2 regions of the Streptomyces sp. NPDC050161 genome follow, and region 2 is predicted to be linked to the other one. Evidence: predicted binding sites of a transcription regulator. Region 2 holds the regulator's gene; the other holds the start of a gene.

Region 1 (14,645 bases), on a different contig from region 2:
GGCCTGCGGTCCGCCGGCGTGCAGCGCGGCGATCAGCAGGGCGCGGGTGGCGGCTGCCTGGTCGACGGCGCGGCCGAGCGAGGGCAGTGCGCGGGTGTCGGCGTCGGCCCCGTCGTCGCGGGCGGGCAGCGCACGGGCGATGTCCTCGGAGATGGCGCCGAGCGCCTGGACGACCCTGGTGTACGCGGCGAAGGTGTCTTCGGCGGGCCCGGAGCCGGACAGTGCGTCCTGGCGGGTCTGCGGCAGCGCGGCGAGCAGCTTCTCGGCGGCGACGTAGCCGGGGGTGTCACCGGACGCGTCCTGGGCCTCGGCGCGCAGGTCGCGGAGTTGCCGGTCCACGCGGGAGCGCTGTGCCTCGGACGCGCCGGCGCCGGACTGTGCGCTGCGGCCGGTGGCGACGTACTCGGTCATGCTGTCGCGTTCGTCGGCCAGGGAGTGCGCGAGCGCGATGGCGCGGGAGTCCAGCTCGGCGAGGTCCACCAGGCGCTGCCCGGCCTGTGCCTGATCGGCCGCGGCGACCAGGGCGGGGGCGCCGGCGCCCAGGACGGCGGCGGCCACCACGGCCACCGCGCCCACGAGACGGTTACGCACCCGCGCGGGGCGTCTGCGCGCGGGGTCGCCACCGGACGTCGTGTCCGAACCGGGGTCCGCTCCCGTACCCGGTCCTGAGACCGAACGGGCCGGTGTTCCCGGCTTCCCTGCGCTGCCCCGAAGCCGCTTCTTCCGCACCGCTGCTCGCATTCCTGTCTCGCCTGCCCACGCCGTGTGGCGCGCGGGTCCGGCTCGGTTTCCGCTCGCGGGGCGGACCTGCGCGAAAACCGCAGCAGTGCACACTTCCGCGAAGGGAAACAGCCCGGCTTTGCGCGACGCTACGAATGTCCTGGCCCGCCCCCATGATCCGGGAATTGACCCTTCCACCGGCTCCGCGCAGTGGCTCGGCAACGCTTGCCCGGCCACGCGAATGAGTGAACATCAATCAGAAGTTGACCATCAACTTCCGCGCACGGGCAATGCCCGTTGCAACCCCTCGCAACCCTGGTACAGGTTTGGAGAACCGGTCGGCTCCTGCAAAGATGCGCGCCCGCACCGCGCCGCCCCGCACCCCGGCCCGTCCCGGTCCGCGCACTCCCCCGCCCCGCCCGCCGGGCGACCCGCACACGTCCGGCCACCGGCGGGCCCGCCGCGCTCCGGCAGACTTGCGGCCATGCGCATCGAACTCGCCACCGAGCCCGGCGATCCCCAACTCCCGAACGAGGACTACGCGTCCGTCGCCCTTCCCGCCTCCGGCCAGGGCGGAGTCCTGGTGCTCCTGGACGGCGTGACGCCGCCCGCTGACGACTACGGCTGCGTGCACGAGGTGTCCTGGTTCACCGCCCGGCTCGGCGGCGCGCTGCTCGAACTGTCGGTTTCACGCCGGGATATGACGCTCCCTGAGGTACTGGCCGCGGCCATCTCCCGTACGGCCGACATTCACCGGTCGACCTGTGACCTTTCTCACGTACGCACGCCGCAGGCAACCGTGGTGCTGGCGCGCTGGTCGGGGGAGGACGTCGAGCACCTCGTGCTGTCCGATTCGGTGCTCCTCCTGGAGGGCGCGGACGGCCGTGTGCACCCGGTGCTCGACCCCCGCCTCGACGAACTGCCGCCCGCCGTCCGCGCGCAGCGCGACGCCGTGCGGGCCCTGCCGCGCGGCTCGGCCGAACGCGCCGCGGCGGGCCGGGAGTACGGCCGCGCCGTCGAGGCGCTGCGCAACGCCGACGGCGGGTTCTTCACCGCGGCGGCCGATCCTTCGGTGGCGGCCCGCGCGGTCACCGGCCGCACGCCGCGCGCCGACGTCCGTTCGCTGACCGCGCTGAGCGACGGCGCCGGCCGCTGGGTCGAGGTCTTCCGTAAGGGCTCCTGGGCGCACTGCGCGGCGCTGGTGGCGGAGCGGGGGCCGCAGGCCCTGATCGACGAGGTGCGGGCGGCGGAGGCGGCGGACCCGGAGGGCGCCACCCACCCGCGCGGCAAGCCACGGGACGACGCGGCGGTGGTCTTCGTACAGCCGTGACGCGCCGGGCCGTAGACGGTGCGGGCGCCCCGGGCAAGGGCGAGTTCCGGACGGGCTCGGGGATACGGGTTTAGCGAACCGTCGGACGCCCTACGAGGCGTCGTCGCCGTCCTGTTCGGCGTTGAGGCGGTGCAGCAGGCGGCCGAGTTCGGCGACTTCCTGGCGGTCCCAGGCGGCCAGGCTGCGGGCGTAGCGGGCCCGGCGGGCGTTGCGCACCCGGTTGAAGCGGTCGCGGCCCTCGTCGGTGATGCGCACCAGGACCGCCCGCCCGTCGGCCGGATCGGGCTCCCTGGCGACGAGACCGAGCTGCTCCAGGGCGTGCAGCTGGCGGCTCATCGTCGCCTTGCCGACGCCGAAGTACCCGGCCAGTTCGGTGGCCCGCTGGGCGCCGGCGTCCGCGAGGCGGACGAGCAGGCCGTAGGCGGCCGATTCCAGGTCGGGGTGGACTTCCCTGGCCAATTCGCCGGACGAGGCGCGGGCCCGGCGGAGGAATACCGCCAACTCGCGTTCCAGTGACAGGAATACGTGGTCCACACCACTCGGTTCGCCGTCCGCCGTCGTTCCGTCGGCTCCGGTGTTGTGCACGTCAGCGCCCTTTCCGGCTTTCCCCGTCGTGAAAGTTTCCTCCGGCTGCCGCCGAAGCCGCAGCTTGGCCAGTATTTCGCAGGATTAGACCAACGGCAGCCCCGCGCCCCCCTTTTATCGCCACGGTCTACGCGCGTATCGTCTTTCTGGCATGGCCACACCAATAGTCGTGCTGCCCGCGGCTGCCGGTCACCGCTCTTCACGTCCGCGTCCCACGTCCCGCGTCCCCGTACGTCGTCGCCACGCTCCACGCGCTCGTATCCCCCGCAGGTCACGCTCGTTCCCGTACTGCGCACCCGCGTCACCGCACCCCGGTGGCGGTGCCGCCGGACCGCGGCCCGCCGCGGGTCCTTACCCCCCTCAGGTCACCCACCACCGCTTCGGAGGCACGCATGACCGTGCACAGGTCCGGCTCCCCCCACCGCTCGCGCACGCTGGCGAGCGCGGCCGGGATCCTCTTCACCGCCCTCTCCCTGCTCGTCGGGGTGTCCGCCACCGCGTCCGCGCAGGCAGCCGCGGGCAAGGACGCACCGGAACCCACCCACCCCGGGCAGGACTGGGCCGGCTCCCAGATCGCCGCCCACGAAGGCACCGCGACCGACGGCGCACCGGCCCGCGGCCTGCTCGCCGGCGTCGAGGGCGTGGACGTCAGCGGCCACCAGGGCAACGTCGCCTGGGCGACGCTGTGGAGCAGCGGCGTGAAGTTCGCCTACGTCAAGGCGACCGAGTCCACCAGCTACGTCAATCCGTACTTCGCGCAGCAGTACAACGGCTCCTACAACGCCGGGATGATCCGCGGCGCGTACCACTTCGCCACACCCGACACCTCCAGCGGCGCCGCCCAGGCCAACTACTTCGTCGACCACGGCGGCGGCTGGTCCAAGGACGGCAAGACCCTGCCGGGCGCGCTGGACATGGAGTACAACCCCTACGGGTCGACCTGTTACGGGCTCAGCGCGAGCGGGCTCGTCAACTGGATGAAGGACTGGTTTTCGACCTACAAGGCGCGCACCGGGCGGGACGCCGTCATCTACACCTCCACCAGCTGGTGGAAGCAGTGCACGGGCAACTACGCCGGATTCGGCAGCGTCAACCCGCTGTGGGTGCCGCGCTACGGCTCCTCGGTCGGTGAACTCCCGGCCGGCTGGGGCTTCCACACCATCTGGCAGTACACCTCGACCGGACCGACCGTCGGCGACCACAACAAGTTCAACGGCGCCTACGACCGGCTCCAGGCGCTCGCCAACGGCTGACGGCGACGGCTGACGGCGACGGCTGACGGCGACCGGGCCCGCCGGACCTGATCCGGCCGGGGCGCCGGGCAGCACCGCGGCCCCTCCCGCGTGTTCGTGCGGGAGGGGCCTGCTCCTGCCGCGTCCGTCACGCCGCGGCAGGGATCTCCCTGGCCGGCGCCCCGGGTGCGCGCACCGGGGCCGCCGCGTCGGTCAGCGCCAGCTCCAGCACCCGGCGGACGTCCGAGACCGGGTGGACGTCGAGCGCGTCCAGGATCTCGGCCGGCACCTCGTCCAGGTCCGGTTCGTTGCGCTGCGGGATGATCACCGTCGTGATCCCCGCACGGTGCGCGGCGAGCAGCTTCTGCTTGACGCCGCCGACCGGCAGCACCCGCCCGGTCAGCGAGACCTCACCGGTCATCGCCACATCGGGCCGCACCTGCCGCCCCGACAGCAGCGAGGCCAGTGCGGTGGTCATCGTCACGCCGGCGCTCGGCCCGTCCTTGGGGACGGCGCCCGCCGGGACGTGCAGATGCACGCCGCGCTCCTTGAGATCGCCCACCGGAAGCTCCAGTTCCGCGCCGTGCGAGCGCAGGAACGACAGCGCGATGTGAGCCGACTCCTTCATCACGTCGCCGAGCTGCCCGGTCAACTGGAGCCCCGATGCGCCGGTTTCCGGATCGGCGAGCGACGCCTCGACGTACAGCACGTCGCCGCCCGCTCCGGTGACGGCCAGGCCGGTGACCACGCCGGGCACCGCGGTCCGCCGCTCGGCCGGGTCCTGCGCCGACTCGGGCGTGTGGTGCGGTCGCCCGATCAGCGGGCGCAGCTGCCCGGCGCCGACCGCGAACGGCAGCTCCCGCTCGCCCAGTTCGTGCTGGGCCGCCACCTTGCGCAGCAGCCTGGACACCGCGCGCTCCAGATTCCGCACACCGGCCTCGCGGGTGTACTCGCCCGCCAGCTTGCGCAGCGCGTCGTCCCCGACGGTCACCTCGCCCGGTTCGAGACCGGCCCGCTCCAGCTGGCGCGGCAGGAGGTGGTCCCGGGCGATGACGACCTTCTCGTCCTCGGTGTAGCCGTCGAGGCGCACCAGCTCCATCCGGTCGAGCAACGGCTCGGGGATGGCCTCCAGGACGTTGGCGGTGGCCAGGAACACCACGTCGCTGAGGTCGAGTTCGACCTCCAGGTAGTGGTCGCGGAAGGTGTGGTTCTGCGCCGGGTCCAGGACCTCCAGGAGGGCGGCTGCCGGGTCGCCGCGGTAGTCGGAGCCCACCTTGTCGATCTCGTCGAGCAGCACCACCGGGTTCATCGAACCGGCTTCCTTGACCGCCCGCACGATCCGTCCGGGCAGCGCGCCGACGTACGTGCGCCGGTGCCCGCGGATCTCCGCCTCGTCCCGCACCCCGCCGAGCGCGACCCGGACGAACCTGCGGCCCATGGCCCGCGCGACGGACTCACCCAGCGAGGTCTTGCCGACCCCGGGCGGTCCGACCAGCGCGAGCACCGCGCCACCCGACCGGCGCCCGCCGCCCTGACCTGCGCTTCCGCCATCCGCCGCGGCGCCGTCACCGGCCCGGCCCACCAGACCCATGCCGCGCTCGGCCCGCCGCTTGCGGACGGCCAGGTACTCGGTGATGCGCTCCTTGACGTCCTCCAGGCCCGCGTGGTCGGCGTCCAGCACCTCCCGGGCGCCCGGGATGTCGTACGCGTCCTCGGTCCGCTCGTTCCACGGCAGTTCCAGGACGGTGTCCAGCCAGTTGCGGATCCAGGAACCCTCCGGGCTCTGGTCGCTGGACCGCTCCAGCTTGTCGACCTCCTTGAGGGCGGCCTTGCGGACGTCCGCGGGCAGGCCGGCCGCCTCCACCCGGGCGCGGTAGTCCCCGCCCTCGTCCTCCGCGTCGCCGTTGATCTCCGCCAGTTCCTTGCGGACCGCCTCCATCTGCCGCCGCAGCAGGAATTCCCGCTGCTGCTTGTCGACACCCTCCTGGACGTCCTTGGCGATGGACTCGGCGACGTCCTGCTCGGCGAGGTGCTCGCGCAGCACTTCGGTGGCGTACTTCAGCCGGGCGACCGGGTCGACGGTCTCCAGCAGGCGCACCTTCTGTTCGATGGTCAGGAACGGCGAGTAGCCCGAGTTGTCGGCGAGCGCCGCCACGTCCTCGATCTGCTGCACCCGGTCCACGACCTGCCAGGCGCCGCGCTTGCGCAGCCAGCTGGTGGCCAGCGCCTTGTACTCGGTGACCAGTTCGGTGACGGCGCCGGGCAGCGCGCCCTCCCGGCCGGACTCGTCCGGTCCCGAACCCGGCACCGTCTCCTCGATGGCGCTGCCCTCCACCCACAGTGCGGCGCCGGGACCGGTCGTGCCGACCCCGATACGGACCCGGTGAAGGCCGCGGATCAGCGCACCGGGATCGCCGTCGGACAGCCGTCCGACCTGCTCGATCCGTCCGAGCGTGCCGATCGCCGTGTAGGTGCCGGTCCCGGACGCCGCGCGGGACGCGCCCCCGATCCGGGGCACAAGCAGCACCTCCGGCTTGTTACCCGGTGCGGCGGCTGCCTGCGCGGCCTCCACCGCGGCCCGGACGTCGATGTCGGACAGATCCAGCGGCACCACCATGCCGGGCAGCACCACCTCGTCATCGAGGGGCAGCACGGGCAGAGTGAGTGAGGCGGACGACGAAGCCATGATCTCCCCTTCGGCAGGCAAGTTGAGCTGTACCCACTCAATGCAGAGCGCCCGGCAGATGTTCCCCGGCCCGTGTTCGCCGTGAGCGATCAGAGCCCGGACACCCCGGTCACCCCGACCGGCCGGGCGCATCCGTGCCCCTCCCCCTCCCCCAACTCCCCGGTACAGTGCGCCCCATGGGCGTCTTTTCCTGAGTACGCGCGCACGGTCCGCGACCCCGAGATCCACCACCCGGCAGCCACCGGGACCGTCCGCATGCCATGCCGCACGGGCACCACCCGGCGCATGCCGCCCGCACCGCTCAGGAGACCCATGCCCCACCACACCCCCACCCCCGCGCTCGACCGCCGCATCGAGCGGCTGCGCGAGGCCGCCCGCGCCGAACCCCGGCTGGACGGCGTCCTGCTGTACGGCTCCTGGACGCTCGGCGAGGCCGACGCGTACTCGGACATCGAGGCGTACCTCTACGTGCGCGACCAGGACGCCGACGCCTTCGACGGACGGGAGTTCATCGAGCGGCTGGCCCCGCTGAAGCTGGCCTACACCAACATGTACGGGATCCTCGCCGTCGTCTTCGACGATCTGATGCGCGGGGAGTTCCACGTCGAGGCGGCAGGCCCCGGCATCAATGAAGTCCCCTCCTGGCGCGGCATGGTGCAGCTGCCCGACCCGGACGCCGCGATCCTGCTCGACCGCAGCGGGCGGCTGACCGAAGCGGCCCGCGGGCTCGCCGCCTTCGTCCCGCCCGAGCCGGTCGGCACGGCCCGGCAGCTCACCGCCGAGCTGGCCAACTGGACCCTGATGCTCGCCCAGGTGCTGGCCCGCGGCGAGACCGCACGCGCCCACGCCCTGCTGCACACCGTCGTCGCCCCGTCGCAGCTCCAGCTGTGCCGCCTGCTGCGCGAATCCACCGCGCACTGGCTCACCCCGAGCCGCAACCTGGAGCACGACCTGCCGGCCGACGACCGCGCCCGCTACGCCACGACCACGGCCGCCGCGGAGCCGGCTGCGGTCCGCGCCGCGGCCCGGCACAGCTGGCGGTGGAGCCGCGATCTCGCCACGGAGGCCGCCGCCCGGTGGGACCTCACTCTCCCCGTCTCCCTCCACCAGGAGATCGCGGACCTCCTGGCCGCCTGAACTCCGTTACCAGGACGCCCCGTCGGCGCCTCGTTCAGGACCTCGGCGGCGGCGTCGCCAGGGCCGGGTGGCCGAGGTCGCCGCGCAGCGGTTCCGGGCGGGCCCGCCGGGCGCGACGGCGGCGGAGCAGCGGCCAGCTCGCCACCCCGAGGGCGAGCGCGAGGAGGTGGCCCCAGGCCGCCATCGGGTCGACGAAGGCCACCACGTCGCCGACGGCCAGGTAGCCGACGCCGGCCAGCAGCGGCCACCTCAGCCGTCCCGGCAGCAGTCCCGCGAGCGCGCCGGTGCAGGTCATCACGCCGAAGCTGATCCCGTAGTCGAGGCGGTGCAGCGAGCTGACCGGCAGCTGGCCTGCGGCGACGGCGAAGCCGACCGGCAGTTCCGTGGCGAGGGTGGCCAGTACGTGGCCGCCGGTGAACACCGCGGCGGCGCCCAGGCCCCCGATGCGGCGCTCCAGGGCCGTCAGCACGAACAGGAAGGCGACGGCGAACCCCGAGGTCACCCCGCCGGCTATCCACAGGGCGCTGGCGACGAGTACCAGCAGCGGGGTGTGGGTGAGGTGCGCGACGTCGGTGCTGGAGCCGCGCAGCAGCTCGCCGACGAACGCGGGGGCGGCGTGGGCGGCGATGAAGGAGGTCACCAGGAGGACGAGCGTGTAACCGAAGGTGAAGGGGGTGCCGGTGGGGCTGGGCAGCAGCAGCCGGAGCCGGCTCAGCGCGGCCACCACGCGCGCCCGCCCCGCCGCGGGGACGGTGTCCGCGACGGCGGTGTCAGACGCGGGCCCGGCCTGCGGCGCGGCCTCGTCGGCGCGTACGGACGGCGGTCCGGCGGGCTGCCGGGGCAGCCTCCCGAGCCCGGCCGGTCCGGTGCCCGCCCGCGCGGTGTCCGCGGCGTCCGCGGTGTCCACCAAGCTCACCGTTCCGGGCTCCTTCCGTTCAGGCGCTCGCGTCGGCCGTCTCCCCAGCCGCGCTCCGCTGTGCACAACGTGCGGGACAGCGTGCCTGTTCAACCCATGAGCGAGCTGTGTAAGTGAAGTGCGTCACAAGTGCGTCACCGCGGGCAACCCGAACGGGGTGCACCACGTCCGCTCCGGCGCCGCGCCCCCGGAAGGTGGACCACCGCGGACCGGGCCCGCCAGGATGGCCGCATGGCTCCCGTTCCCCCTTTTCCCTCGACGGCCGGCCTCCCCGAAGGCCCGCGCACCCTCGACCGCCGCGAGGGCCCGTACGGCGAAGTGGTCCTGCGGCGGCGCCGCGCAGGTGACGCGGCGGTCTACGAGATCATTGCCAACGGCTGCTTCCTGATGGACACGTCCGACGGCAGGTCCGAGCGGCTGCTGATCGACGCCGCACTGGCCGGGCTGCCGCAGGACCGGCTGCGCCCCACCGTGCTGATCGGCGGCCTGGGCGTCGGGATTTCCCTGGTCAGGGCGGTGCAGGAGGAGCGCTGGGGCAGGATCACGGTCGTCGAGCGGGAGGCCGCGGTGATCGACTGGCACCGCCGTGGGCCGCTGGCGGAACTCTCCGGCGACGCCCTGGCGGACCCGCGGACGCGGATCGTGCACGCGGATCTGGTCGCCCACCTGCGCGACGGCGCGGGCCGGGAGACCTTCGACGCGCTGTGCCTGGACATCGACAACGGACCCGACTGGACGGTCACCGAGGACAACGACGGCCTCTACACACCGGCCGGTCTCGCGGTCTGCCGGGACCGGCTCGCACCGGGCGGTGTGCTCGCCGTCTGGTCGGCCCAGCCGTCGCCCGCCTTCGACCTCGCCCTCCGGAATGCCGGATTCCAGGGGGTACGTACGGAAGAGATCCCTGTTGCCCGAGGCGTCCCCGACGTGGTGCATCTCGCGCGCAAGGGCGCGTAGCCGACAGTCACACCGTGCCCTTACGCTGCTCCCCTGGACAGGAGTCCGGCGCGACACCGCCCGCCCCCACCGGCGGGCTGCGCGCTGCCGGGCCGCCTCGTCCAGCACTACGCGACCACGCACACGGGGACATGCAGGGGCGGGCGATGGACCAGACTCAGACCAGCCAGGGCGGTACCGCCGCGGCCACGCCGGGCGCCCAGCGCCGGGTGCTGGTCGTCGAGGACGACCCGACGATCGTGGACGCCATCGCGGCCCGGCTGCGCGCCGAGGGCTTCCAGGTGCAGACCGCCACCGACGGCCCGGCCGCGGTGGACACCGCCGAGGCGTGGCAGCCCGACCTGCTGGTCCTGGACGTGATGCTGCCGGGCTTCGACGGCCTGGAGGTGTGCCGCCGGGTCCAGGCCCAGCGCCCGGTGCCGGTGATGATGCTGACCGCGCGGGACGACGAGACCGACATGCTGGTCGGGCTCGGGGTCGGCGCCGACGACTACATGACCAAGCCGTTCTCGATGCGGGAGCTGGCCGCGCGGGTGCACGTCCTGCTGCGCCGCGTCGAGCGCGCCGCGCTGGCCGCGCACACTCCGCGCAGCGGCATCCTGCGCCTGGGCGAGCTGGAGATCGACCACGCGCAGCGCCGGGTGCGGGTGCGCGGCGCCGATGTCCACCTGACACCCACCGAGTTCGACCTGCTGGTCTGCCTGGCGAACACCCCGCGCGCGGTGCTCTCCCGCGAACAGCTGCTGGCCGAGGTGTGGGACTGGGCGGACGCCTCCGGGACGCGCACGGTCGACAGCCACATCAAGGCACTGCGCCGCAAGATCGGCGCCGAGCGCATCCGCACGGTCCACGGCGTCGGCTACGCCCTGGAGACCCCGCCCGCATGACGCGGTGGTGGCAGGCCCGCGCCCGCGGGCTGGGCGAGCGGCTCTGGGACGGGCTGCGACCGCTGGACCCCTACCGTTCGGTGAAGGCCGCGCTGGGTGCGCTGGTCATCGTCTCGGTGATCATCACGACGCTGCTGGTGTTCGTGGCGATGCACTCGGCGACCGAGCTACGGGTGATCACCGTCTTCTCGATCATCGCCTCGCTGCTGATCACCCAGTTCGTGGCGAACAGCCTGACCGCGCCGCTCGGCGAGATGACCGACGTGACGCGGTCGATGGCGCAGGGCGACTACACGCGCCGGGTCCGCTCGGAGCGCCGGGACGAGTTCGGCGACCTGGCGGACGCGTTCAACCGCATGGCCGCCGACCTGGAGGCGGTGGACACCCACCGCAAGGAACTGGTCGCGAACGTCTCGCACGAACTGCGGACGCCGATCGCCGCGCTGCGTGCGGTGCTGGAGAACGTCGTGGACGGGGTCTCCGAGCCCGATCCGGAGACGATGCGGACGGCGCTGAAGCAGACCGAGCGGCTCGGCAGGCTGGTCGAGCACCTGCTGGACCTCTCCCGCCTGGACAACGGCGTGGTGCCGCTGCACAGCCGCCGCTTCGAGGTGTGGCCCTACCTGTCGGGCGTGCTCAAGGAAGCCAACATGAGCCGCGGCGCCTCGACCCTGGCCGGGCTCGCCGGATCCGGCACCCACACCCGGACGGACGTCCATCTGCACCTCGACGTCTCGCCCCCGGAGCTGACCGCGTACGCGGACGCCGAGCGGCTGCACCAGGTCGTGGCCAATCTGATCGACAACGCGATCAAGCACAGCCCGCGGCACGGGCGGGTCACCGTGCACGCCCGGCGGGGCGAGGGGCCCGAGAGCCTGGAGCTGGACGTGCAGGACGAGGGGCCCGGCATTCCCGAGTCGGAGCGCTACCGCGTCTTCGAGCGTTTCAACCGCGGCGGTCCCGCGGCGTCGGGGCCGGGGGCCGACGGGGGCACCGGACTCGGCCTGGCGATCGCGCGCTGGGCGGTGGATCTGCACGGCGGCCGGATCGGGGTGGCCGAATCCACCCGTGGGTGCCGCATCCGGGTCGCCCTTCCGGGAACGGAGTCACATCGAGGTTGACGGCCCGTGGCGTAGGGTCGGTGGCGGAAGCACGCATCAGATGGCGCCTCGCGCCCGTCTGACGGGGTGCCGCGGCGCTGAGTCCTACCCTCACGCAGGCAAACCCCGTGTGTTTCCCGCCAAGTCATGCCTTGAAACCCATCGGTGAATGTGACGTGCGCGACGAGTGGCCCTCCCGGACTGCACCAATGGTCACAAGAGGCGTAGCCTTTATTCCCGCTGTCCACCACCTTAGGAAGCGGAAGAGGGCGGTTGCCGCCGTGTCGCCACAGTCCCCCAACAGCTCGAGCATCTCGACCGACCAAGACGGGCAGGGAAAGTCCCCTGCCGCTGCGTTCGGTGCAAATGAGTGGCTCGTCGACGAGATCTACCAGCAGTACCTCCAGGACCCGAACTCGGTAGACCGAGCCTGGTGGGACTTCTTCGCCGACTACAAGCCGGGCGGCGCCACCGCGCCCAGCCAGCCGGCGGAGGGCTCTGCCCCCGCTCCGGCCGCACCGGCGCAGTCCCCGACCCCGCCGGCCCAGCCGAAGCCCGCCGCCCAGGCCGCTCCGGCCGCACCGGCGAAGCCCGCGGCGAGCGCTCCGGCGCCCGCCCAGGCGGCTCCGGCCAAGGCCGCTCCGGCGAAGGCTCCGGCCGCGAAGCCCGCGGCCAAGCCCGCCGCGGCCGACGCCAAGGAGGCTCCGGCAGGTCCGGAGCTGGTCACCCTGCGCGGCCCGTCCGCCGCGGTCGCGAAGAACATGAACGCCTCGCTGGAGCTGCCGACGGCCACGTCCGTGCGCGCGGTGCCGGTGAAGCTGCTCTTCGACAACCGCATCGTCATCAACAACCACCTCAAGCGCGCCCGCGGTGGGAAGGTCTCCTTCACCCACCTCATCGGGTACGCGATGGTGCAGGCCCTCAAGGCCATGCCGTCGATGAACCACTCCTTCGCGGAGAAGGACGGCAAGCCGACGCTGGTCAAGCCCGAGCACGTCAACCTCGGTCTGGCCATCGACCTGGTGAAGCCGAACGGCGACCGCCAGCTCGTCGTCGCCGCCATCAAGAAGGCCGAGACGCTGACCTTCTTCGAGTTCTGGCAGGCCTACGAGGACATCGTCCGCCGGGCCCGCACCAACAAGCTGACGATGGAGGACTTCACCGGAGTCACCGCGTCGCTGACGAACCCGGGCGGCATCGGCACCGTCCACTCCGTGCCCCGCCTGATGCCCGGACAGGGCCTCATCATCGGCGTCGGCGCGATGGACTACCCCGCGGAGTTCCAGGGCACGTCGCAGGACGCCCTGAACAAGCTCGGTGTCTCCAAGGTCATGACGCTGACCAGCACGTACGACCACCGCGTGATCCAGGGCGCCGCCTCCGGCGAGTTCCTGCGCATCATGAGCCAGCTGCTGCTCGGCGAGAACGACTTCTTCGACGACATCTTCAAGTCGCTGCGGATCCCGTACGAGCCGGTCCGCTGGCTGCGCGACATCGACGTCTCCCACGACGACGACGTCACCAAGGCCGCGCGGGTCTTCGACCTGATCCACTCCTACCGGGTCCGCGGCCACGTCATGGCCGACACCGACCCGCTGGAGTACCACCAGCGCAAGCACCCCGACCTCGACATCATCGAGCACGGCCTCACTCTGTGGGACCTGGAGCGCGAGTTCGCGGTCGGCGGCTTCTCCGGCAAGACCATGATGAAGCTGCGCGACATCCTGGGCGTGCTGCGTGACTCGTACTGCCGCACCACCGGCATCGAGTTCATGCACATCCAGGACCCCAAGCAGCGCAAGTGGATCCAGGACCGGGTCGAGCGGACGCACAACTCCCCCGAGCGCGAGGAGCAGTTGCGCATCCTGCGCCGGCTGAACTCCGCCGAGGCGTTCGAGACCTTCCTGCAGACGAAGTACGTCGGCCAGAAGCGCTTCTCGCTGGAGGGCGGCGAGTCCGTCATCCCGCTGCTGGACGCGGTCATCGACTCCGCGGCCGAGTCGCGCCTCGACGAGGTCGTCATCGGCATGGCCCACCGCGGTCGGCTGAACGTCCTGGCGAACATCGTCGGCAAGTCGTACGCGCAGATCTTCCGGGAGTTCGAGGGCAACCTCGACCCGAAGTCGATGCACGGCTCCGGCGACGTGAAGTACCACCTGGGCCAGGAGGGCGTCTTCACCGGCCTGGACGGCGAGCAGATCAAGGTCTCGCTGGCCGCCAACCCCTCCCACCTGGAGGCCGTCGACCCGATCGTCGAGGGCATCGCGCGCGCCAAGCAGGACATCATCAACAAGGGCGGCACGGACTTCACGGTCCTGCCGGTCCAGCTGCACGGCGACGCGGCCTTCGCGGGCCAGGGCGTGGTCGCGGAGACGCTGAACATGTCGCAGCTGCGCGGCTACCGCTGCGGCGGCACCGTGCACATCGTCATCAACAACCAGGTCGGCTTCACCGCCGCACCGGAGTCGGCCCGCTCCTCCATGTACGCCACCGACGTGGCCCGCATGATCGAGGCGCCGATCTTCCACGTGAACGGTGACGACCCGGAGGCCGTGGTGCGCGTCGCGCGTCTCGCCTTCGAGTTCCGCCAGGCGTTCAACAAGGACGTCGTCATCGACCTGATCTGCTACCGCCGTCGCGGCCACAACGAGTCGGACAACCCGGCGTTCACGCAGCCGCTGATGTACGACCTGATCGACAAGAAGCGTTCGGTGCGCAAGCTCTACACCGAGTCGCTCATCGGCCGTGGCGACATCACGCTGGAAGAGGCCGAGCAGGCGCTGCAGGACTTCCAGGGCCAGCTGGAGAAGGTCTTCACGGAGGTCCGCGAGGCCACCACGGCTCCGGCCACCCCCGAGGTGCCGCAGCCGCAGGCCGAGTTCCCGGTGTTCGTGGACACCGCGATCTCCCAGGAGGTCGTCAAGCGGATCGCCGAGTCGCAGGTCAACATCCCCGAGCGGGTCACCGTCCACCCGCGCCTGCTGCCCCAGCTGCAGCGCCGCGCGGCCCAGGTGGAGGACGGCACGATCGACTGGGGCATGGGCGAGACCCTGGCCATCGGTTCGCTGCTGATGGAGGGCACCCCGGTCCGGCTC
Region 2 (14,645 bases):
GTGGCCGAGGAATTCCTTGGCCACGGTGACGGTGCGCTGTACGGGTTCGTCGGTACGGGTGCCGGCCGGTACGGGCTGGCCGAGCCGTACGAACCGGTAGATCTGCACCAGGGCACGGCCGAACAGCGCGACGCCGACCGCGATGAGGACCAGCGACACGAGGATCGCGGCGAGTTGCATTTGGGGGCTCCTCGAACCTGCGAGAGCGGAAATCTGAGCGGGACTACTAAGCGGTAACTTTTCGGGTCTGCGCTGAGGTTACCCAGTATCCGCGACCCCATGAAGCCGCCCGGCCGGTGATCTGCGTCGCGCAGGCAACCCTGCGCAGCCGTCCCGGCGTCCCCCGGCGACCGGGGCGTCGCAGGCCAAAACCCTCGGTGACGATAAGGCCGACATAAAAGTTGAGTGGGCTCGACTCAGGTCTGTTGACAGGTTTGGATCCGTGTTGCACTCTTGAGCCTGTTCCACTCAAGTCACTGGAGGAATTGAAATGGCACGTGCGGTCGGCATCGACCTGGGCACGACGAACTCCGTCGTCAGTGTTCTCGAAGGCGGTGAGCCCACCGTCATCACCAACGCCGAGGGCGCCAGGACCACGCCGTCCGTTGTCGCCTTCGCCAAGAACGGCGAGGTGCTGGTCGGCGAGGTCGCGAAGCGCCAGGCGGTCACCAACGTCGACAGGACCATCCGGTCGGTCAAGCGCCACATGGGCACCGACTGGAAGATCGACATCGACGACAAGGGCTTCAACCCGCAGCAGATGAGCGCCTTCATCCTGCAGAAGCTCAAGCGTGACGCCGAGGCGTACCTGGGCGAGAAGGTCATGGACGCGGTCATCACCGTCCCGGCCTACTTCAACGACTCCGAGCGCCAGGCCACCAAGGAGGCCGGTGAGATCGCGGGTCTGAACGTCCTGCGCATCGTCAACGAGCCGACCGCCGCAGCGCTGGCCTACGGCCTGGAGAAGGACGACCAGACCATCCTGGTCTTCGACCTCGGTGGCGGCACCTTCGACGTCTCGCTGCTGGAGATCGGTGACGGCGTCGTCGAGGTGAAGGCCACCAACGGTGACAACCACCTCGGTGGTGACGACTGGGACCAGCGCGTCGTCGACTACCTGGTCAAGCAGTTCCAGAACGGCCACGGCGTCGACCTGGCCAAGGACAAGATGGCGCTCCAGCGCCTGCGTGAGGCCGCCGAGAAGGCGAAGATCGAGCTGTCGTCCTCCACCGAGACGACGATCAACCTTCCCTACATCACCGCCTCCGCCGAGGGCCCGCTGCACCTGGACGAGAAGCTCACGCGCTCGCAGTTCCAGCAGCTGACCGCGGACCTCCTGGAGCGTTGCAAGACCCCGTTCCACAACGTCATCAAGGACGCCGGCATCGAGCTGTCCGAGATCGACCACGTGGTGCTGGTCGGCGGCTCGACCCGTATGCCGGCCGTCGCCGAGCTGGTCAAGGAGCTGACCGGTGGCAAGGACGCCAACAAGGGCGTCAACCCGGACGAGGTCGTCGCCATCGGCGCCACCCTCCAGGCCGGTGTCCTCAAGGGTGAGGTCAAGGACGTCCTCCTGCTGGACGTCACCCCGCTGTCCCTCGGTATTGAGACCAAGGGCGGCATCATGACCAAGCTCATCGAGCGGAACACGACGATCCCGACCAAGCGGTCCGAGATCTTCACCACCGCCGAGGACAACCAGCCCTCCGTGCAGATCCAGGTCTACCAGGGCGAGCGCGAGATCGCGGCGTACAACAAGAAGCTCGGGATGTTCGAGCTGACCGGTCTGCCGCCGGCCCCGCGTGGCGTCCCGCAGATCGAGGTCTCCTTCGACATCGACGCCAACGGCATCATGCACGTGACCGCGAAGGACCTGGGCACGGGCAAGGAGCAGAAGATGACCGTCACCGGCGGCTCCTCGCTGCCGAAGGACGAGGTCGACCGCATGCGCCAGGAGGCGGAGCAGTACGCGGACGAGGACACCAAGCGCCGCGAGGCCGCCGAGGCCCGTAACCAGGGCGAGCAGCTCGTCTACCAGACGGAGAAGTTCCTCAAGGACAACGAGGAGAAGGTCCCCGCCGAGGTCAAGACCGAGGTCGAGACCGCCGTCGGCGAGCTGAAGGAAAAGCTCAAGGGCGAGGACACCGCCGAGATCCGCACCGCCACCGAGAAGGTCGCCGCCGTCTCGCAGAAGCTGGGCCAGGCCATGTACGCCGACGCCCAGGCCGCGGGTGGCGCCGAGGGTGCTGCGGGTGCCGAGGGCGCCGAGCAGGCCAAGGCCGATGACGACGTCGTGGACGCCGAGATCGTCGACGACGAGAAGCCGAAGAAGGATGGTGCCGCGTGACGGAGGAGACCCCGGGCTTCGAGGAGAAGCCCGACGTCCCTTCCGGCACCGAGTCCGCAGGACACCCTGACGACGCGGCGCAGCGTGCCGAGTCCGCCGACAAGGCGGGCTCGGCCCCGGCCGGGGACGACAAGCCCGACACATCCGACATCGCGCTCACGGCGCAGCTGGACCAGGTGCGTACGGCGCTCAACGAGCGCACCGCGGACCTCCAGCGGCTCCAGGCGGAGTACCAGAACTACCGCCGCCGGGTCGAGCGGGACCGGGTCACGGTCAAGGAGATCGCCGCGGCGAACCTCCTGTCCGAGCTCCTTCCGGTGCTCGACGACGTGGGCCGTGCCCGTGAGCACGGCGAGCTGGTCGGCGGCTTCAAGTCGGTCGCCGAATCCATGGAGACCGTGGTCGCCAAGCTGGGCCTCCAGCAGTTCGGCAAGGAGGGCGAGCCCTTCGACCCGACGATCCACGAAGCCCTGATGCATTCGTACGCGCCCGACGTCACGGAGACGACGTGCGTGGCGATCCTTCAGCCCGGGTATCGCATCGGTGAACGAACGATCCGCCCCGCGCGGGTCGCGGTCGCCGAGCCGCAGCCGGGTGCCCAGGGCACCAAGTCCGCCTCCGAAGAGGACAGCAAGCCTTCGGACGAGGAAAACGGTGGCCCGGACGAGGGCTGACGTGCGGACGGCAGAGAAGAAGACGCGGAAGGAGGGACGTCGGGGATGAGCACCAAGGACTTCGTCGAGAAGGACTACTACAAGGTCCTCGGCGTCCCCAAGGACGCCACCGACGCCGAGATCAAGAAGGCGTACCGCAAGCTCGCCCGGGAGAACCACCCGGACGCCAACACCGGTGACGCCAGGGCCGAGGAGCGCTTCAAGGAGATCTCCGAGGCGAACGACATCCTCGGTGACCCCAAGCGCCGCAAGGAGTACGACGAGGCGCGGGCGCTGTTCGGCAACGGCGGCTACCGGCCGGGCCCCGGCGCGGGCGGCGGCAGCTTCAACTTCGACCTGGGCGACCTCTTCGGGGGCTCGCAGGGCCAGGGACAAGGGCAGGGCGGCGGCTTCGGCGGCGGGCTCGGGGACGTCTTCGGCGGCCTCTTCAACCGCGGCGGCGCCGGGACACGTACCCAGCCGCGCCGCGGCCAGGACGTCGAGTCCGAGGTGACGCTCAGCTTCACCGAGGCGGTGGACGGGGCCACGGTCCCGCTGCGGATGTCCAGCCAGGCGCCGTGCAAGGCGTGCTCGGGCACCGGCGACAAGAACGGTACGCCGCGGGTCTGCCCGACCTGCGTCGGCACCGGGCAGGTCAGCCGGGGCGCGGGCGGCGGCTTCTCCCTCACCGATCCGTGCGCCGACTGCAAGGGCCGGGGCCTGATCGCCCAGGATCCGTGCGAGGTCTGCAAGGGCAGCGGCCGGGCGACGAGCGCGCGCACGATGCAGGTCCGCATCCCGGCCGGGGTGTCGGACGGGCAGCGCATCCGGCTGCGCGGCAAGGGCACTCCTGGTGAACAGGGCGGCCCGGCGGGCGACTTGTACGTCGTGGTCCACGTCGACAGCCACCCCGTCTTCGGCCGCAAGGGCGACAACCTCACCGTCACGGTGCCGGTCACCTTCCCGGAGGCCGCGCTCGGCGGCGAGGTCCGGGTGCCGACGCTGGGCGGCCCGCCGGTGACGCTGAAGATCGCGCCCGGCACTCCCAACGGACGCACCATGCGGGCCCGGGGCAAGGGCGCGGCCCGCAAGGACGGCACCCGCGGCGACCTGCTGGTCACCATAGAGGTGGTCGTTCCTCAGGAACTCGGCGACAAGGCCAGGGAATCGCTGGCGGCCTATCGCGAGGCGACCGCGGGAGAGGATCCGCGGGCAGAGCTGTTCCAGGCCGCGAAGGGAGCTTGAGATGGACAGCCGGGGCGGGCATCGTCGGAACCCGTATGAACTGACCGAAGATTCGCCGGTGTACGTCATCTCCGTCGCGGCTCAGCTCTCCGGCCTGCATCCGCAGACCCTGCGGCAGTACGACCGGCTGGGCCTGGTCTCGCCCGACCGCACGGCCGGGCGGGGCCGCCGCTATTCCGCCCGGGACATCGAACTGCTCCGTACGGTGCAGCAGTTGTCCCAGGACGAGGGCATCAACCTCGCCGGCATCAAGCGCATCATCGAGCTGGAGAACCAGGTGGCCGCGCTCCAGCAGCGGGTCGCCGAACTCCAGGGCGCCCTGGAGGGCGCGGCCAGCGCGATGCAGCAGCGCGAGGCGGCGGTGCACGCCTCCTACCGCCGCGACCTGGTGCCGTACCAGGACGTGCAGCAGACCAGCGCGCTGGTGGTGTGGCGCCCCAAGCGCGGCGAGTAGCGCCATCCGAGCGGGGGAAGGGCCGGGGAGACCCGGCCCTTTCGCCTGCCCGCGGCCCGGCAGGGCCTAGCAGCCGTTGTAGCCCGCGGTCGGCATCGACAGCCTGCGGTGCACGTGCGACTTCATCGCCGGGGTGTAGACCGGCTCGTCGAGGTCGGCGGTCGCCAGCCGCACGCCGGCCGCCGCGCACCGCTCGGCGAAGGCGTCGGCGTCGTCGACGGCGTGCTCCAGCACTCTGCGGTGCGGCGCCACGAACACGTCGACGAGGCCCTGCTCGACGTCGCGCCACAGCTGGTCGTGGTCGGCGCGCAGGCGGTGCAGGCTGAGCCGGCAGGTCAGGTGGAAGTCACGGGCCGCCGCCCACTGTCCGCACATCTCGTGCTGGCCGCGGTCGTCGACCAGGAACGGTTCCTCGTCCAGCTCGGACAGCGGCATCAGGCAGGCGATCGCCGTGACACGGACCGCGTTCATCGTGCCCTCCGGGGCGTCGCGACGGTGGGGGCGACGATACCCCCGCCTCAGGCGCGGCCGAGTGCCTTGGTCACCGCGATCTCGATCATGACGCGGTCGGGGTTGGGGCCCGGCGTCCTGCCGTAGCGCTCGGCGTACCGGTGGACGGCGTCCGCCACCGCGTCGGCGTCCGTCCGCACCCGCGCGATGCCCTCAAGCGTCGCCCAGCGACCGCGGTCGACCTGGCACACCGCGACCCGTGCGCCGTCCGCGCCCGCGGCCCGGACGTTCTTGACCTTGGTGCTGCCCTTGCGGGTGATGATCCGCGCGATCCGCTCGCCCGCGTCGTAGGTGACGCCGACCGGGACGACGTGCGGGGTGCCGTCCGGGCGCAGGGTGGTCAGCGTCGGCATGAAGTACTCGCCCCAGAAGGTGAGGTACTCGGGGCTGAGGGCGGCGAGGTCGTGGGCCATGGGGGGAAGGGTAATGCGGGCCGCGGGCCGTGGGGAGGGCGCTCGCGGCCTCACAGGAAGTCGCCGGTCTCCAGGTCGAAGGAGAAGGGGGCGGGGAGGGGGAGGGGCTTGCCGAAGAGGGCGGTGTGGCGGGTCAGGTAATCGCCTCCCTCCGGCTCGCTGAACAGGGTGGTCGCGGACTTGCCACGGTCCACGAGGAGGTGGAGCGGGATGCCGGCGCGGGCGTAGCCGTGGCGCTTGGCGACGCGGTCCTTGGCAGGCTTGCTCGATGTCACCTCGACGACCATCGTGACGCCGTCGCTGGGCATCCAGGGGGGTGCTCCCCGGAAGAGGCGGAGAGCCTCCGGGGCGAACGTGGCGTCGGGGATCACGTGGTCCGCGGGCAGGGCCCCGGACCCGGAGAGGACGAGCCCTTTGTGCCCCGAGAGGTCCATGGGTGTTGCGGACTTCCGCAACACCTGTTTGAAGACGGTGCTCAAGTAGTCCTCGTGGTCGCCGTCCGGTGGCGGTGTCACAACGATCTCCCCCTCGATGAGCTCGGCCCTGAAGCCGGTTGGGGTGTCCAGGGCGAGAAACCCTTCGAGGAGGATGTCCGTCTGCGTAGGCATGGGCTCGTGTGCCATAGCCGTCATGCTGCACCTCCTTGTGCTGGAAGGCCAGCCTCCTCGACGGCCGCCGGTGGCGGAGCCGGATCCGGCCCGGTTCACTCACACGTGTGGGCCCCTGCGCCCGGAAAAGTGCCGAGCGCAGGCCCCGAAACAACCTTGAGTGGAATAGACTCAACTTATCGCACGTTGGTGTGAGCAGACCGGCCTCGGGTCGGCCCCAGGATCACAGCACGAGTACGAGGAGGAACGCGCGAACGTGGACGCCGAGCTGACCAACAAGAGCCGGGAAGTGCTGAGCGCCGCCAACGAGCGGGCGGTGGCCGCCGGACATGCGGACATGACGTCCGCGCATCTGCTGCTCGCGCTCCTGGCGGGCCAGGCCGACAGCAACGCGAACATCACCGACCTGCTGGCCGCCGTCGGCGCGGACGCCGCGGCGCTGCGGTCGGGGGCCGAGCGCAGGCTCGCCGCGCTGCCCAGCGTGCAGGGCTCGACGGTCGCGCCGCCGCAGCCGGACCGCGAGCTGCTCGCCGTCATCGCGGACGCCGCGCAGCGCGCCAAGGAACTGGGCGACGCCTACGTCTCCACCGAGCACCTGCTCATCGGCATCGCGGCCAAGGGCGGCGCCACCGGTGAGCTGCTGGAGCACCAGGGCGCGTCCGCCAAGAAGCTGCTGGCGGCCTTCGAGGAGGCGCGCGACGGGCGCCGGGTGACCAACGCCGACCCGGAGGGCACGTACAAGGCGCTGGAGAAGTTCGGTACGGACCTCACGGCGGCGGCCCGTGACGGCAAGCTCGACCCGGTCATCGGCCGGGACCACGAGATCCGCCGCGTCGTGCAGGTGCTGTCCCGGCGGACGAAGAACAACCCGGTGCTGATCGGCGAGCCGGGTGTCGGCAAGACCGCGGTCGTCGAGGGGCTGGCCCAGCGCATCGTCAAGGGCGACGTGCCCGAGTCGCTGCGCAACAAGCGGCTGGTCGCGCTCGACCTGGGGGCGATGGTCGCCGGCGCGAAGTACCGCGGCGAGTTCGAGGAACGGCTCAAGACCGTGCTCGCGGAGATCAAGTCCAGCGACGGCCAGGTCATCACCTTCATCGACGAGCTGCACACGGTCGTCGGCGCGGGCGCGGGCGGCGACTCCGCGATGGACGCGGGCAACATGCTCAAGCCGATGCTGGCCCGCGGCGAGCTGCGGATGGTCGGCGCGACCACCCTCGACGAGTACCGCGAGCGGATCGAGAAGGACCCGGCGCTGGAGCGGCGCTTCCAGCAGGTGCTGGTCGCCGAGCCGACCGTCGAGGACACGGTGGCCATCCTGCGCGGCCTCAAGGGGCGCTACGAGGCGCACCACAAGGTCGTCATCGCGGACTCCGCGCTGGTCGCGGCTGCCACCCTCTCCGACCGCTACATCACCTCCCGGTTCCTCCCCGACAAGGCCATCGACCTGGTCGACGAGGCCGCGTCGCGGCTGCGGATGGAGATCGACTCCTCGCCGGTCGAGATCGACGAGCTCCAGCGGTCCGTCGACCGGCTGCGCATGGAGGAGCTGGCGCTCAAGAACGAGACCGACGCCGGTTCCGTCCAGCGGCTGGAGAAGCTGCGCAAGGACCTCGCCGACAAGGAGGAGGAGCTGCGCGGCCTGACCGCCCGCTGGGAGAAGGAGAAGCAGGGCCTCAACCGCGTCGGTGAGCTGAAGGAGAAGCTCGACGAGCTGCGTGGCCAGGCCGACCGCGCGCAGCGCGACGGCGACTTCGACACCGCGTCCAAGCTGCTCTACGGCGAAATCCCCGGCCTGGAGCGGGAGTTGGAGGCAGCCGCCGAGGCGGAGGCCGAGCAGGAGGCGAGCAAGGGCGCCGACGGCGGGAGCGCCACGGCGCCGATGGTCAAGGAGGAGGTCGGCCCCGACGACATCGCGGACGTGGTCGGCGCCTGGACCGGCATCCCCGCCGGCCGCCTCCTCGAAGGCGAGACGCAGAAGCTGCTGCGCATGGAGGAGGAGCTGGGCAAGCGGCTGATCGGCCAGCGCGAGGCCGTACGGTCCGTGTCGGACGCGGTGCGCCGCACCCGCGCGGGCATCGCCGACCCGGACCGCCCCACCGGCTCGTTCCTCTTCCTCGGCCCGACCGGCGTCGGCAAGACCGAACTGGCCAAGGCGCTCGCCGACTTCCTCTTCGACGACGAGCGGGCGATGGTCCGCATCGACATGAGCGAGTACGGCGAGAAGCACTCCGTCGCCCGGCTGGTCGGCGCTCCGCCCGGCTACGTCGGCTACGAGGAGGGCGGCCAGCTCACCGAGTCGGTACGCCGCCGCCCGTACTCCGTGGTGCTCCTGGACGAGGTCGAGAAGGCCCACCACGAGGTCTTCGACGTCCTCCTCCAGGTGCTGGACGACGGCCGGCTCACCGACGGCCAGGGCCGCACCGTCGACTTCCGCAACACCATCCTCATCCTGACCTCCAACCTCGGCTCGAACTTCCTGATGGACCCCCTGCTCAAGGAGGACCAGAAGAAGGAGAAGGTCCTGGAGACCGTCCGCGGCTCCTTCCGCCCGGAGTTCCTCAACCGCCTCGACGACGTGGTGGTCTTCCACCCGCTCGGCACGGACCAGCTCCAGCGGATCGCCCGGATCCAGCTCGACCACCTCCAGGGCCGCCTCGCCGACCGCAGGCTGACGCTGGACGTCACCGACCAGGCCCTGACCTGGCTCGCCTGGCTCGGCAGGGAACCGGTCGACGGCGCCCCGGCACCGGACCTGTCCTACGGTGCCCGCCCGCTGCGCCGCCTGGTCCAGACGGCCATCGGCGACCAGCTGGCGCGCGCCATCCTGGCGGGCGAGGTGCTGGACGGCGACACCGTGCGGGTGGACGTCGACGGCGACCACCTCTCCGTGGAGCCGGCCCGCGCGGCCGTCTGAGCGGCGCCACGATCCGCCCCGCCCCGTTCGGCTTGCCAGGACGGGGCGGGCATGGCGGAGAATGGCGCAGACCATACGAAGGGAAATCCACGGTGAGCATCGACCCGTCCTCGATTCCGAATTTCGGGGGCCAGCCCGAACCGCAGCCGTCGGGGCCTGAGGGGCCCGTCGTGCCCGACCAGGACTTGGTCAAGCAGCTCCTCGACCAGATGGAGCTGAAGTACGTAGTCGACGAGGAAGGCGATCTCGCCGCCCCGTGGGAGCAGTTCCGCACGTACTTCATGTTCCGTGGGGAGGAGGAGCAGCAGATCTTCTCCGTCCGTACGTTCTACGACCGCCCGCACGGCATCGACGACAAGTCGAAGCTGCTGGAGGCGATCGACGACTGGAACCGCCGGACGCTGTGGCCCAAGGCCTACACCCACACCCACGACGACGGCACCGTCCGCCTGATCGGTGAGGCGTCGATGCTGATCGGCACCGGCGTCGCGCTCGAACACTTCGTGTCGAGCACCGTCAGCTGGGTCCGCGCGTCGATCGAGTTCGACAAGTGGATCGTCGAGCAGCTCGGCCTGGAGTCCGAGATCGAAGGCGACGAGAAGCCGGGCGAGGACGAGGGCTGAGACCCTCCCGCCGGCCACGGTGCGCGCGGGCCCCCGGAGCGATCTGCTCCGGGGGCCCGCGCGCGTCCGGGTCCGTCAGCCGGCCAGGGTCTTCAGCCGCGCCGCCGCGTCCTGGAGGACGTCGGTGCTCTTGCAGAACGCGAAGCGCACGAAGGGGGCGCCCTCGTCCCGGTGGTCGTAGAAGACGGCGTTGGGGATGGCGACGACGCCGGCCCGCTCGGGCAGCGCCCGGCAGAAGGCGAAGCCGTCGTCGAAGCCGAGGGGGCGGATGTCGGTGGTGATGAAGTAGGTGCCGGCCGGGCGGTAGACGCCGAAACCGGCGTCGGCCAGGCCGCGGGCCAGGATGTCGCGCTTGGCGCGCAGGTCGTCCCGCAGCGCCGTGAAGTAGTCGTCGGGCAGCGCGAGCGCCTCGGCGACGGCGTACTGGAAGGGACCGGCCGAGACGTAGGTGAGGAACTGCTTCGCCGAGCGGACGGCGCTGATCAGCTCGGGGGCCGCGGTGACCCAGCCGACCTTCCATCCGGTGAAGGAGAAGGTCTTGCCCGCCGAGCCGATGGTGACGGTCCGCCCGTGCATGCCGGGGAAGGACGCGAGGGGCAGGTGCTCGCCCTCGAAGACCAGGTGTTCGTAGACCTCGTCGGTGATCACGAGGAGGTCGCGTTCGCAGGCCAGGCGGGCGATCTCGGCCAGCTCGTCGCGGGACAGGACGGTCCCGGTGGGGTTGTGCGGGGTGTTGAGGAGGATGAGGCGGGTGCGGTCGGTGACGGCGTCGCGCAGTTCGTCCAGGTCGAGTGCGTAGGTGCCGCTCTCCGGGTCCGGGCGGAGGGTCACCGGGACGCGGGTGCCGCCGGCCATCGCGATGCAGGCGGCGTACGAGTCGTAGTACGGCTCCAGCGCGATGACCTCGTCGCCCGGCTCCAGCAGGGCCAGCAGCGAGGCGGCGATCGCTTCGGTGGCGCCCGCGGTGACCAGGACCTCGGTGTCGGGGTCGCAGCTCAGGCCGAGGTGGCCGTAGAACCGCTGCTGGTGCGCGGCGACGGCGGTGCGCAGTTCGGGGACGCCGGGGCCCGGCGGGTACTGGTTGCCGCGGCCGTCGCGCAGCGCGCGTACCGCGGCCTCCCTGACCTCTTCGGGTCCGTCGGCGTCGGGGAATCCCTGACCGAGGTTGAGGGAGTTGGTCCGTACGGCGAGCGCCGACATCTCGGCGAAGATCGTCGTGCCGAACTCGGCGAGGCGGCGGTTGAGCAGCGGTCGGTCCATGCGCGCCATCCTCCGCCGAACCTCTGGAGTTCCTCAACTGTGCATGGGGATCGGAATTGCCGGGAAGCAGCCCCGAACGAACAAAGAACACCGGTGTCATTCGCCTCGTGGCGGGGGCGCCGGACGGGGCGGGTGCCTCGCTTCGGGGGAGCGGAAGGAGTGTGGGGCGGATGGGTTTCGTCGTCTTCATAGTGGTGGTCGCGGTGGTGCTGGGGCTGGTGTCCGTGCTGTCCCGCGGCGGTGCGGGAGCCGGTCGCGGGACGCGGGGTGCGGGCGGCAGCTGGTGGGTCGGCGGCGGCAGCGACGGCGGTCTCGGCGGCGGCCACCACGGCGGGCATCACGGGTGCGGCGGCGGTGGCGGCCATCACGGCTGCGGGGGTGGCGGCGGGGGTTCGTCCTGCGGCGGATCCTGCTGAGCCGGACGCGGGGGAGCGGGCGCCGGACGCCGGGCCGCGGGGTTTTCACGGCGGCCCGCCCGGCGGCCCCGAGGGTGTCCGCAGGGCCGCACATGCGACTGGATCATGCCCGTGGCGCTCTCCGTTCACGGGCCGCCCCTCTTCCCTCAACACCCGCTGAACGCTTGGGTGTTGAACAACTGAACTGTAGGGCCCTCTGAGGGATGGAAACCCGGCGAAGATGGGTAAAAACGCTGTGGACGACAGGGCATTCGTGATTCCCTCTCCTTGAGAATCCCCCAGTTCTCGGACCCCACGTGGGCACGAGCCGGCAGGCAGTCATATCCCTGATCCTTCTCCGGGGCGGGCCGGCCCACCATCCACTGCGTGCTTGCGGAGCCGAACCCATGCTCACGACCCTGACAACGGCCTATACCGATACCCGTGCATCAGATCTTGCCTGGGCGCTGGGCAGGGAACCCCTGCCGGCCCTGGCGGTACTCGACCTTCGACTAGACGACGCCCAGGTGCAGTTGAGGCTTCTGGGGGCCTCGCATCAAGTACTGCTGGAAGAGGAGCGCGGCACCTGTTCCGAGACCGTCGCCTGCATGCCGGGCAGCAGTACGCCGCTCCCGCTCGGTGTGGCCAAGCGGCTGGGTGACTGGGAGTACGAATTCGCCGCGCATGTGGAGACGCTGTCGCGCGGCTCGTTCGCGGGGCGCGCGCAGGAACTGCTCGCGCTGGTCGCCGAACACCCCCACGGTCTGGCCGGGACGTTCCCCGGCTCGCCGCACGCCTTCACCGCGATGCTGGCGCAGCGGCGGCAGGGTCAGGTGCGCTGGCGTACCTGGCACGCCTATCCCCAGGAGGGGCGCCTGGTCGCCACCCGTACCCGGGTGGGTGTGCGGGCCGTCGCGGCGGTCTGACCTGCGGCGCTCCGCAGGGGGCGCGACGGGGCGCGGAGGGCGTGGGCCCGCCCGCCCCTTCGCGCTCCAACTCCCGTGTGTAGAAAGCAGACTGCACTCGTGTGGGTGACAAATACGTACGGAATCGTCACGTAGCGTTCATTTCATGATCGACCTGCAAGAGACCGTCAGAACCGGCGCTTTCGTGCCGCCGGAGGTCACCCAGCCGGCGCGACTGCCGGTACCGTCCGGGCTCGGACGGCTGCTCGTGCTCGCCGCGGTCTTCGTCTGCGCCGCCTGCGGCCTGGTGTACGAACTCGAACTGGTGGCGCTGGCCACCTACTTGGACGGCGACTCCGTCACCCAGTCATCCGTCGTGCTGTCGGTGATGGTCTTCGCCATGGGCATCGGCGCACTGCTCGCCAAACGGCTGCGCTGCCGGGCCGCGGTCGGCTTCGGCGCCGTGGAGTCCTGCCTCGCCCTGGTCGGCGGCTGCTCGGCGATGGCGCTGTATGCCTGCTTCGCCTGGTACGGCCAGTCCCGCGCCGCGCTCGTCGGCTTCTCGCTCGCCATCGGCGTGCTGGTCGGCGCCGAGGTGCCGCTGCTGATGACGCTGATCCAGCGGGTGCGCAGGCAGGACGCGGGCGGCGCGGTCGCCGACCTCTTCGCCGCCGACTACGTGGGAGCGCTCGTCGGCGGCCTGGCCTTTCCGTTTCTTCTGCTGCCGCTGCTGGGCCAGTTGACCGGCGCCCTGGTGACCGGCGCGGTCAACGCCGCGGCCGGCGGCGCGCTGGTGCTGTGGCTGTTCCGCCACGACCTGACCGCGCGGGCGCGCTGGATGCTGCTGGCCGTCAACGTCCTGGTGCTCGCGCTGCTCGCGGCGGCCGTGCTGCTGGCCGCGCCGTTCGAGCGCGCCGCCCGGCAGGCGGTGTACGGATCCGCCGCACGGGTCGCCGTGCAGACCGGCGTCCAGGAGGTGGTGATGACGGGAGGCGCGGGGGCCGCAGACGGTGCGGCGCATGGGAGGAAAGGTTCCGGCGCGCCGCTCGCGCTCTATCTGGACGGCCGGCTACAGGTCAGCGCCGACAACGAGTCCCGCTACCACCAGGCGCTGGTGCACCCGGCGATGGCCGGCGGGCCGCACGGCCGGGTGCTGGTGCTGGGCGGCGGCGACGGCCTGGCCGTCCGCGAGATCCTCCGCCACCGCAAGGTCCGTTCGGTGACCGTCGTCGAACTCGACGCGGAACTGGCCCGGTTGGCGCGCACGGACCCCGGCCTCGCCGCCCTCAACCGCCACGCGCTGGACGATCCCCGGGTGCGGCTGGTGACCGCGGACGCCTTCGACTGGCTGCGGCGCGAGGGCGCCCGCGGCAGGGGCCGCCGTTCGGCCCCGTACGACGTCATCGTCTCCGACCTCCCCGACCCCGGCATGACCGCGGGCACCAAGCTCTACTCGCAGGAGTTCTACGGGCTCGCGGCGCGGGCGCTGGCCGGGGACGGGCGGATCGTGGTGCACGCCGGACCGCCGGTGGCGCGGGCGCGGTGCTTCTGGACGGTGGACGCGACGCTGCGCTCGGTGGGGCTGCGGACCGTTCCCTACCGTTCGCCGGGACGGTTCGCCGGCCACCGGACCGGACCCCGCGTCCCGGCCGCGGCACGCACGCCGAGCGGGCTCGGCTGGTGGGGCTTCGTCCTGGCCGGGCGGCAGCCGCCGGACCTCGAAGCGGCGACGGCCACCACGAAGCTGCCGCCCGCCGCCCGCACCGCCCTGCGGGCCGGGGCCCGTGCACAGGCCCGCGACCGGATCGGCGGCCTGCCGCCCTCGACGCTGATGCACCCCCGCTACCAGGGCTGACGGGGTGCGCGCCGTGGGCACCGAGAAAGTTGTGCGGGGACGGGCACGGCTGTGCGGACGCTGGGTAGGCTCCCGTGTCATGGAGCATGAGATGTACGTTCCGTTTCCCGCCGGGACCGTGCGGCAGGCTCTCACCGAGCCGCCGCGGGTGGCGCGCTGCGTCCCCGGAGTCCAGCTCGACGCCGATACCGTCCCGCACCGCCCCCAGGGCCGGCTGCGGCTCCGCATCGGCGGCTCCACCATCACCTACCGCGGCGCGCTGTCCGTCTCCGCGGGTGCGGCGGGCGAGGAGCAGGGCGCCGCAGCCGTGACCATCGAGGCGCACGGCACGGAGGCGCGCGGCGACGGCACCGTGACGCTGACCCTCGACGTACGCATCGCCCCGGCCACGGAGCCGGGCCCCGGCACCACGCTGCGGTGTTCCGGCACGCTGCGCAGCGGGGGCCGGCTCGCCGGGATCACC

The links. The regulator HspR, encoded in region 2, represses chaperone genes until heat shock. The targets are predictions, from matches to a motif close to TTGAGNNNNNNNNNCTCAA.
Region 1: a site for HspR is predicted at 6,576-6,594, ahead of lon (endopeptidase La). Genes of this name have one in related genera too.

The regions. Positions count from the first base shown of each region.
Region 1 is NZ_JBITJM010000001.1:343,177-357,821, reverse strand. It holds gene ACIBK8_RS01600 (nitrate- and nitrite sensing domain-containing protein) at 1-591, opposite strand, end outside; gene ACIBK8_RS01595 (hypothetical protein) at 1,205-2,050, shown strand; gene ACIBK8_RS01590 (MarR family winged helix-turn-helix transcriptional regulator) at 2,141-2,635, opposite strand; gene ACIBK8_RS01585 (lysozyme) at 3,028-3,888, shown strand; gene lon (endopeptidase La) at 4,016-6,553, opposite strand; gene ACIBK8_RS01575 (nucleotidyltransferase domain-containing protein) at 6,866-7,690, shown strand; gene ACIBK8_RS01570 (rhomboid-like protein) at 7,725-8,606, opposite strand; gene ACIBK8_RS01565 (spermidine synthase) at 8,838-9,563, shown strand; gene ACIBK8_RS01560 (response regulator transcription factor) at 9,710-10,450, shown strand; gene ACIBK8_RS01555 (ATP-binding protein) at 10,447-11,571, shown strand; gene ACIBK8_RS01550 (multifunctional oxoglutarate decarboxylase/oxoglutarate dehydrogenase thiamine pyrophosphate-binding subunit/dihydrolipoyllysine-residue succinyltransferase subunit) at 11,832-14,645, shown strand, end outside.
Region 2 is NZ_JBITJM010000013.1:93,441-108,085, reverse strand. It holds gene ACIBK8_RS21925 (heterodisulfide reductase-related iron-sulfur binding cluster) at 1-180, opposite strand, end outside; gene dnaK (molecular chaperone DnaK) at 491-2,347, shown strand; gene grpE (nucleotide exchange factor GrpE) at 2,344-3,021, shown strand; gene dnaJ (molecular chaperone DnaJ) at 3,067-4,245, shown strand; gene ACIBK8_RS21905 (heat shock protein transcriptional repressor HspR) at 4,247-4,699, shown strand; gene ACIBK8_RS21900 (hypothetical protein) at 4,766-5,170, opposite strand; gene ACIBK8_RS21895 (TIGR03618 family F420-dependent PPOX class oxidoreductase) at 5,218-5,622, opposite strand; gene ACIBK8_RS21890 (Uma2 family endonuclease) at 5,673-6,245, opposite strand; gene clpB (ATP-dependent chaperone ClpB) at 6,487-9,144, shown strand; gene ACIBK8_RS21880 (YbjN domain-containing protein) at 9,237-9,767, shown strand; gene ACIBK8_RS21875 (pyridoxal phosphate-dependent aminotransferase) at 9,843-11,027, opposite strand; gene ACIBK8_RS21870 (hypothetical protein) at 11,198-11,443, shown strand; gene ACIBK8_RS21865 (DUF2617 family protein) at 11,830-12,348, shown strand; gene ACIBK8_RS21860 (polyamine aminopropyltransferase) at 12,494-14,182, shown strand; gene ACIBK8_RS21855 (SRPBCC domain-containing protein) at 14,274-14,645, shown strand, end outside.